Regions from separate parts of the Salinicola sp. RZ23 genome, predicted to be linked through region 2. Evidence: predicted binding sites of a transcription regulator. Region 2 holds the regulator's gene; the other holds the start of a gene.
What was found. The regulator PhoB, encoded in region 2, activates phosphate uptake and scavenging genes when phosphate is short. The targets are predictions, from matches to a motif close to TGTCATANNNNTGTCANA.
Positions count from the first base shown of each region.

Region 1: DOM67_RS15345 (glycerophosphodiester phosphodiesterase) is a predicted target of PhoB. The motif match lies at 1,756-1,773, and genes of this name have one in related genera.

Region 1 is NZ_PZJK01000015.1:116,913-121,331, forward strand. It holds gene DOM67_RS15345 (glycerophosphodiester phosphodiesterase) at 1-1,695, opposite strand, end outside; gene DOM67_RS15350 (outer membrane beta-barrel protein) at 2,120-2,710, opposite strand; gene DOM67_RS15355 (hypothetical protein) at 2,960-3,247, shown strand; gene acnB (bifunctional aconitate hydratase 2/2-methylisocitrate dehydratase) at 3,362-4,419, opposite strand, start outside.
Region 2 is NZ_PZJK01000001.1:254,199-258,617, reverse strand. It holds gene DOM67_RS01100 (amino acid permease) at 1-246, opposite strand, end outside; gene ubiA (4-hydroxybenzoate octaprenyltransferase) at 521-1,438, shown strand; gene phoB (phosphate regulon transcriptional regulator PhoB) at 1,623-2,312, shown strand; gene phoR (phosphate regulon sensor histidine kinase PhoR) at 2,321-3,658, shown strand; gene DOM67_RS01080 (methyl-accepting chemotaxis protein) at 3,937-4,419, shown strand, end outside.

The DNA of each region.
Region 1 (4,419 bases), on a different contig from region 2:
CATGTCGATATAGCGTGACATGGCGCCGGGGTTATTCACCGTCCACACTGCCACGCCGCGGCCGCTGCCGTGCAGCGTCCGCAGCAGGCTGGGGTTGGCCTGGGTATGGCGCAGGCCGATGATGTCGGCGGGGGTCTCCGCCAGGGCCCCGGGCAGAAGGAACTGCAGGAACAGCGTGGTGCGGATGTCCGGCGCCAGCTGCTTGACCCGCGCTACCACCGACGGCGAGAGCGACGCGATCACCACGTGATCGGCCATGTCGCTGGCGCGGAGCTGGGCGATCACCTGGCGGGCCAGGGCGTCGGCGCTGCGCGGCGCCGGCTTGAGCTCGACATAGAGATCGATACGTCCGCGGGCGCGCGCCAGCAGCGCGGCAAAGGTGGGGATGCGCTCGCCGATGAAGGCATCGCCGAACCAGGCACCGACGTCGACCTGGGCAATCTCGTCGAGGGTCATCTCGCTCAAGCGGCGATCGATGCCGGTGAGTCGGCGCAGGTTGTCGTCGTGGGCGACGATCACCTGGTCATCGCCGCTCAGGCGCACGTCCAGCTCCATGTAGTCGGCACCGGCGTCGATGGCCCCCTCCAGCGCTGCCAGGGTGTTCTCCGGGGCCTGATGCGAGGCGCCGCGATGGGCGGTGATACTGACCGTGTCGTTGATCTCGAAACCCTGGAGAATCCATCCCGCCTGAAGCAGCGCGAACGCCAGGACCAGAATCTCCGCGCCCCAGGCGATCACCCCCGAGCGGCGCGGTGCGGGTTCGCTGTCGAGTACCGGCGTGCGCCCGCTGGCGCGCTGGAACAGGGTGGTGACCAGCAGGCTGTTGGCGCTGACGCCGAGGAAGGTGAGGGCGATGGTGGCCACGATATAGAGCGCCAGGTAGGCGAGCATGGCGGGGATCAGTACGCTCGCACGCTCGGGCAGGTGCCCCAGCAGCGGTCCGCCGAGGGCGTTGAACAGCAGGCTGAAGGCGATCGGGATCACTGCCACCGATAGCGCCATGGCGAGCACCAGCAGCGCCATGCGCCAGCGCCGCTGGCGGGTCAAGTGACGGCTGCGGGTGAGCGCCGCCATCGGCCCCAGCTCCTCCAGCACGAGTGCCGGCAGGGCGAGGAACCAGCGCAGATAGAGCGTACCGGCGAGCAGTGCCCAGACCAGCAGCAGCGGCAGCGCCAGAGCGAGGAACTGCCACAGCGCCACGGGCAGCACGCGAAGCAGTACATAGGGTTCGGTGTCCCCCAGCAGCCAGGCATAGAGATGGGCCACGCCGAGGGCGAACGGGGTCGCCAGCAGCAGATGCGCACCGACCTGGAGAAAGGCCAGCGCGGCCAGCGCCGGGAAGCGCCGTAGCACATGCCAGAGGGCGCCCATGGCGACCCGATAGCGCCCGCCGTGGCGGCTGGAGACCACGCGCATCATCCCCGCCTGCTGCAGGAAGATCAGCAGAAAGCTCAGGCCCAGGGCCGCCAGCAGCCATAACAGGCCCCAGGCGGAGAGCGCGATATCGACGATCTGGCCGTTGCTGAGCACCGGCTGGCCGATACGCTTCAGCAGTCCGGCCAGGGTGCCTGCGGAGAGCGGCACCCAGAGCGCAGTGGCCAGCAGGGTGAAAAAGAGATGAAAGGCGATGAGCGCGCGCCAGTGTACGGCGATCTGGCGCGTGATGTCCTTGATCAGCGGGCGAGGGGCAAGCATGTCGCGGTCGTCGACGTCCTGGTCAGTGTGGGGTCATCTTCCTTGTGACCCTGTCAGTCTTGTCTTCAAAGTGTCATCGGCGCAAGGGAATCGCTGCATAAATACCTGCACGGAATCGGCGTCCCCAGCGTATGGCTGCGTTACGCGGTACTGGGACGCCAGTCCGGTCGAAAGCTCGCCTGACCCCATGTTATGTCTCGCTTGACGCGTTGCCTTCGGCAACTTGCCCTGACGGGCCGCCCTGCGGGCGTTCTCTACGCGTTGCTGCGAGTCTGCGCTCCGGGCGCCTTGCCCTTCATCTCGTTCGGCGATTTATTCAGCGTTCCCAAGTCGCACAAGTGATTCCCCTGTCCGAAAGGAATTGTCATCCGCGGGAAACGCCAAGGCCGCCCGCAGGCGGCCTCGGTAGCGCAATGGCTCTGGGTCAGAACTGCCAGCCCACCGAAGCTGTGTAGGCGTCGACCTTGTAGTCGCTGTCGAAGTCGTAGCGCTCGTACTCGGTACGCAGCAGCAGATGCTGGTAGTGGTACTGGATACCGGCGCCGTAGACCGGATCGATGCCGTCGTTGTCGTCGAGGTTCGAGCCTGCGCCTAGATCGCCCCGGGCATCGACGTTCCACTTCGCCATACCGGCCTTGGCGAACACCTCGAAGCCGGCGGGCAGCGGATATTTGCCGATCAGGTTCAGGCCGTAGGCGCGGGTCTTGAGGTCGACCACGTTGCCGCCGCGGATGATGTTGGGTTTGCCCAGGTCGGCGTAGAACGCCTCGGTGGCAAAGTACGGGTTGTACTCGTAGCCCACGAACGCCTTGTAGACGCTGTCGTCGTCGTCCACATGGTAGCCGCCGCCGCTGGCACCGGTGAAGTGGCCGACATCGCTGTCGCTACTGGTCACCTTGCCGTAGCCACCGCCGATACCGACATACAGGCCGTCGGCGTTGGCGGCCTGGGCGGCAGGCGCCAGCAGCATCGGCGACAGCGCCAGCGGGAGTGCCAGCCAGGTATTGATCTTCATGTTTTCCATCTCCATCCCGTTGATGAACGCTGTTCTTTTATCTAAAAACTCTAATTTGCTACCCGTCCCGGCGCAAGCCCGGTGCGGCCCTGCGTCGTCCGGTTTGTCGCCGGCGCGTAGGCGCGTGACAATGGGGCGGTCATCCACCCGCGACGAGGCGCTGCCGTCATCGACTTCTTTCGCCCCCTCGACACGCTGCGATGCCTGGCCGCCGGTCGTCTGCCAGGCCGCCGTCGCCCACGGCGTGTCGTGCTGTGTGGCTGCGAGTCACGCCACTACGGCTGGTTGCGTGACCTCAGCGCGACTCACGCGGTGATCGCCATGGTCACCGAGGCGCCGTGGCAGCACGCCACCGAGGTCGAGGGCGTGCGACTCTATTACCCCAGCGAGGTGTTCTCGCTGTGCCACCGCTTCGAGGTCGACTACCTCGTCTACGCCACGCCGGCGGAGCGCAGCGCGATCGAGCGCGCCGCGCCCGCTGCCCACGTCTGGCAGGCACGTTGGTGCCACGGCATCGAAGGGCTGCTGACGCCCTGATCACACACCGGGGGTTGCGTTCTGGCGGCGGCGACTGCGCATAAAAAACGCCCCGCGCGGTGCGGGGCGTTTCGGTAGCCTCTTCATGAAGCTGCGAGCATCGGAAGAGTCGTATCAGGCTTCCTGGGCGACCGGAATGACGGTAGCGGCCGCTTTCTGGAAGTCCTCGATCTCATGGAAGTTCAGATAGCGGTAGATCTCGCCCGCCATCGCATCGAACTCACCCATGGTCGCTTTGTACTCCTCGACCGTCGGCAGGCGGCCCTCGACGGCGGCAATCGCCGCGAGCTCTGCCGATGCCAGATAGACATCGGCGCCGTCACCGAGACGGTTGGGGAAGTTACGGGTCGAGGTGGAAACCACGGTCGACTTCGGCGCCACACGTGCCTGGTTACCCATGCACAGCGAGCAACCCGGCATCTCCATGCGGGCACCGGCTTTGCCGTAGATGCCGTAGTAGCCCTCCTCGGTCAGCTGATGTTGGTCCATCTTGGTCGGCGGCGCAAGCCACAGGCGCGTCTTCAGGCTCCCCGCAGGCTGCTTCTCGAGCAGCTTGCCGGCGGCGCGGAAGTGGCCGATGTTGGTCATGCACGAGCCGATGAAGACCTCGTCGATCTTCTCGCCGGCAACCTCGGAGAGCAGACGCGCGTCGTCCGGGTCGTTGGGGGCGCAGAGCACCGGCTGGTCGAGCTCGCTCATGTCGATCTCGATCACCGCGGCGTACTCGGCGTCGGCGTCGGCGCGCATCAGGCTGGGATCTGCCAGCCATGCTTCCATGCCCTGAATACGACGCTCCAGGGTGCGGGCGTCGCCGTAGCCGGCGCTGATCATCCACTTGAGCAGGGTGATATTGGAGGTCAGGTACTCGGTCACGCTCTCCTCGGAGAGGGTGATGGTACAGCCTGCGGCGCTACGCTCGGCGGAGGCGTCGGAGAGTTCGAAGGCCTGCTCGGCGGTGAGATCCTCGAGACCTTCGATCTCCAGAATGCGCCCGGAGAAGATGTTCTTCTTGCCCGACTTGGCGACCGTCAGGTGCCCCTGCTGGATCGCGTAGTAGGGGATCGCATGGACCAGGTCACGCAGGGTGATACCCGGCTGACGCTTGCCCTTGAAGCGCACCAGCACCGACTCCGGCATGTCCAGAGGCATCACCCCGGTGGCCGCGGCGAAGG
Region 2 (4,419 bases):
GGCGATACAGAAGGTCAGGCCCAGATACATCACCGCGATGATCGCGGTGGCGATCGCCATGCCGCCCCAGCCGCCCGAGGCGAGCCCCAGGTTCCAGCCCGAGTAGTGGCCCGAGATCACCGCCCCCACGCCCAGCGCCCAGAGCGACCAGGGGCCGGCGTGGCGGCGCAGGCCGCGCTTGTCGAAGTAGCTGGCATCCTGCTGCTGGTAGTGGATGCCGGCGGAGGGTTTAGCGTGGTTTGTCATTGTTCTACTCCCAGGATCGAGCCACCCAGTCTCGCGATCCCACTGCCGCCAGCGTCGTCGACACCCCCGGGGCGACGCCGACCTACGCTGACCGCGCCCACCTCGAGTCTGAGCACGTCGGGGAGACAAAAGCAATCCCTATCGCGACGGCCCGTCCCCTATCGTGCCCTCATCGCCACGTCCATCGCTGCGCCCACTGCCGCACCTCGCTGCCGGCGGGGTTGTGGTGTAAGGTCCAGCCAGTCGCGTCCCGCTCGCCGTTCTGGAGAATTCGATGTCAGCCGCCGGCCCCGATTCCGTCACCGTCGCCGACCCCGCGCCACGCCCCCGGGGCCTGGCTCGCCTACCCGATTTCCTGCGTCTGACCCGGCTCGACAAGCCGATCGGCACCTGGCTGCTGATGTGGCCCACGCTGTGGGCGCTGTGGCTCGCCGCCGGCGGCCTGCCGGATCGCGCCAACCTGATCATCTTCGTGCTCGGCGTCTATGTGATGCGCGCCGCCGGCTGCGTGGTCAACGACTACGCCGATCGCAAGATCGACGGCCACGTCAAGCGCACCCGCGAGCGCCCGCTGGCCACTGGTCGCATTCGCGAGCGCGAAGCCAAGATCCTGTTCGCGGTGCTGGTGGCGGCCGCTTTCGTACTGGTCTGCTTCACCAATCTGCCCACGGTCCTGCTCTCCTTCGTCGGCGTGGCGCTGGCCGCGCTCTACCCCTTCATGAAGCGCTACACCCATCTGCCCCAGGTGGTACTGGGGCTGGCGTTCTCGTGGAGCATCCCGATGGCGTTCATGGCGGTGAGCCGCAGCGTGCCGATGGAGGCGTGGCTGCTGCTGCTGGCCAATCTGGCCTGGACCGTGGCCTACGACACCCAGTACGCCATGGTCGACCGCGACGACGACATCAAGATCGGCGTGAAGTCCACCGCGCGCCTGTTCGGCCGCGCCGACAAGCTGATCATCGGTCTGCTGCAGCTGGCCACGCTGGCGCTGCTGGCCTGGATCGGGGCACGGCTGACGTTGGGCGGGTTCTTCTGGCTGGGGCTGGCGGCGATGGCGGCGACCTTCCTCTATCAGCAGTGGCTGATCCGTGAGCGCGAGCGCGGCCCCTGCTTCCAGGCCTTCCTCAACAACTTCTGGTCGGGGCTTCTGCTGTTCGCCGGCGTGGTGCTGAGCCTGTGGCCGGTGCTATGAGCCGCTGAGGGCATCGGCCGCTGACCGCCGCGCGGAGCGATGATCTCGACGCTGGCTCGTGCCGGGATGACACCGATGTCATGTATTTGTCATATTTCCACGCTGTAATCGTCACCGTTCTGTCACGGCCGGAAGGTTGTCCGCTGTACGCGCACATCCACCGGCGGCTCACTCGAGGCCTGTCATGAGCTCCAAGACCGTACTCATCGTTGACGACGAGCCCTCCATCCGCGAAATGATCGCGGTGGCACTGGAGATGGCCGACTATCGTGTGCTGGAGGCGGACAACGCCCAGAGCGCCCACGCCATGGCGCTGGATCACAAGCCGGACCTGATGCTGCTCGACTGGATGATGCCAGGCACCAGCGGGATCGAGCTGGCGCGCCGACTCAAGCGCGAGGAGGCCACCGCCGAGATGCCGATCATCCTGCTCACCGCCAAGGGCGAGGAGGACAACAAGGTGCAGGGGCTCGAGGCGGGCGCCGACGACTACATCACCAAGCCGTTCTCGCCGCGCGAGCTGGTGGCCCGGCTCAAGGCGGTGCTGCGCCGGGCCACACCGCCGGGCATCGAGGAGGCGGTCGAGGTCGAGGGGCTCAAGCTCGACCCCGCCAGCCATCGCGTCACCTCCCACGGCAGCGCGCTCGAGATCGGCCCCACCGAGTACCGCCTGCTGCAGTTCTTCATGACCCATCAGGAGCGCGCCTACACCCGCAGCCAGTTGCTCGATCAGGTCTGGGGTGGCAACGTCTACGTCGAGGAGCGCACCGTCGACGTGCATATCCGCCGGCTGCGCAAGTCGCTGGGTGAGACGCATCAGCATCTGATCCAGACGGTTCGCGGCACCGGTTACCGCTTTTCGATCAGGGAGTAAGTCGCAGCGTGCGCTACTGGATCAACGAACTGTGGCGCCTTGGCTACATGCTGTTCGGGCTCGGCGCGATGGGCACGCTGCTGGGCGAACTGTTCGACGCGCTGTTCGCCGGCCTCGGCTGGGGGCTGGCCGCGGGGCTAGGGCTCTATGTCTTCCTGCATCTGCGCCATGTGCGCCTGCTCTATGTGTGGCTGCTGCGCCATCCGCGCGAGGCGCCACCACCCGGCACCGGAGTGTGGGGCGATCTGTTCGACCGTCTCTACACCTACCAGAAGGCACAGAGCCAGATGCAGCGCCGGCTGCGCGATATCCTGCGGCGCATCCAGGACTCCTGCGAGGCGATGCGCGACAGCGTGGTGATGCTCGATCCGCGCGGCGACCTGGAGTGGTGGAACAGCGCCGCCTCCGACATGCTCGGCCTGCAGCCCGACCATGACCGCGGCCAGCCGATCACCAACCTGCTGCGCGATCCGCGCTTCGTCGACTACTTCGAGGCCCGCGACTACCGCGAGCCGCTGATGATCCCCTCGCCGATCGACGCCGCCCATACGCTGCAGTTCCATATCACCCTGTTCGGCGATGATGAACGCCTGCTGATGGTGCGCGACGTGACCCGGCTGCATCAGCTGGAGATGATGCGCCGCGACTTCGTCGCCAACGTCTCCCACGAGCTGCGCACACCGCTGACCGTGCTGGCCGGCTATCTGGAGACCTACTCCGACCATGCCGAACAGCTGCCGACGCGCTGGCAGCGAGGCTTCTCGCAGATGCAGGCGCAGACCACACGCATGCAGAACCTGGTCGAGGATCTGCTGCTGCTGTCACGGCTCGAGATCGACAGCCCCGACAACGACCGCGACCTCCTCGATGTCCGCGTCCTGCTCGAGAGCGTCGTCGACGACGCCCGCGGGCTCAGCGCGGGGCGCCAGCAGATCGCGCTGCAGGTCGACGAAACGCGCCATCTGGTCGGCAACACCAAGGAGATCCGCAGCGCGGTCTCCAATCTGGTCTTCAATGCCGTGCGCTACACCCCCGAGGGCAGCCGCATCACGCTGCGCTGGAAGCCTTGGCACGACGGCGCCGCAATCGAGGTGGAAGATGATGGCGAGGGCTTCGATCCGGTACACATCCCACGCCTGACCGAGCGCTTCTACCGCGTCGACAAGGGGCGCAGCGCCGCCACCGGCGGGACCGGCCTGGGACTGGCCATCGTCAAGCACGTGCTGCTGCGTCACGACGCTCAGCTCGAGATCGTCAGCCGGCCCGGCATGGGCGCCCGCTTCCGCTGCGCCTTCCCCGCCACGCGGCTGATCGAGGCCGACTCAGGCTCGACGCCCTCCCCCTGAGCGACGCCGTCACGGCCATGCCGGCCCACGGCGATCGCTGCTCGCATGCCGGCCAGCACTCCCACCTGCCAGCACTCCCTCCCGATCCTATCGCCAGAATGGCTGATCGCGTTTTACCGCGCCGGCGTGCCACCCTCCGGCCGGCTTCCGAGTTCCACATCGCAACAGTGCGAATCGTTATCTCAATCTTAAGTAGAAACTGCCGATAAAGGGGGCGGACTAATAATCCATTCCTCTAGATGAATCGGCAGATACCTCGGATAAGGACGGTTTTCGCGATGACGATGCGGCAAAAACTCTGGATCACGGTGGGACTGATGTGGTTCGGCATGCTGGTGCTGGTGGGCTGGATGGCCCTGGAAAAGCGCGACACCTTGATGGCCGAGCGCGTCAAGGGCCTCAAGAGCTTCGTCGCCAGCGCCCAGACGCTGGTGCAGCGCTACGCCGATCGCGCCGCCCAGGGCGAGTTCAGCATCGAGACGGCGCAGGATCTGGCGCGACGCGACCTGTCGGCGCTCGATCTCGATGGCAGCTATGTCTACGCCTTCGACGGCAAGATTCACCTGGTCTATCACCCCAAGCGGGCGATCGGCACCGACATGAGCAACTTCCGTGACGACAACGGCGTCTACTTCTATCGCGAACTGAAGGCGCTGGCCGACTCGCCCGACGACGGCACCCTGGAGTACACCTCGACCAACGCCGACGGCGACGACGTCTCGCGCATCAACTATGTGCGCCATGTCCCCGCCTGGGACTGG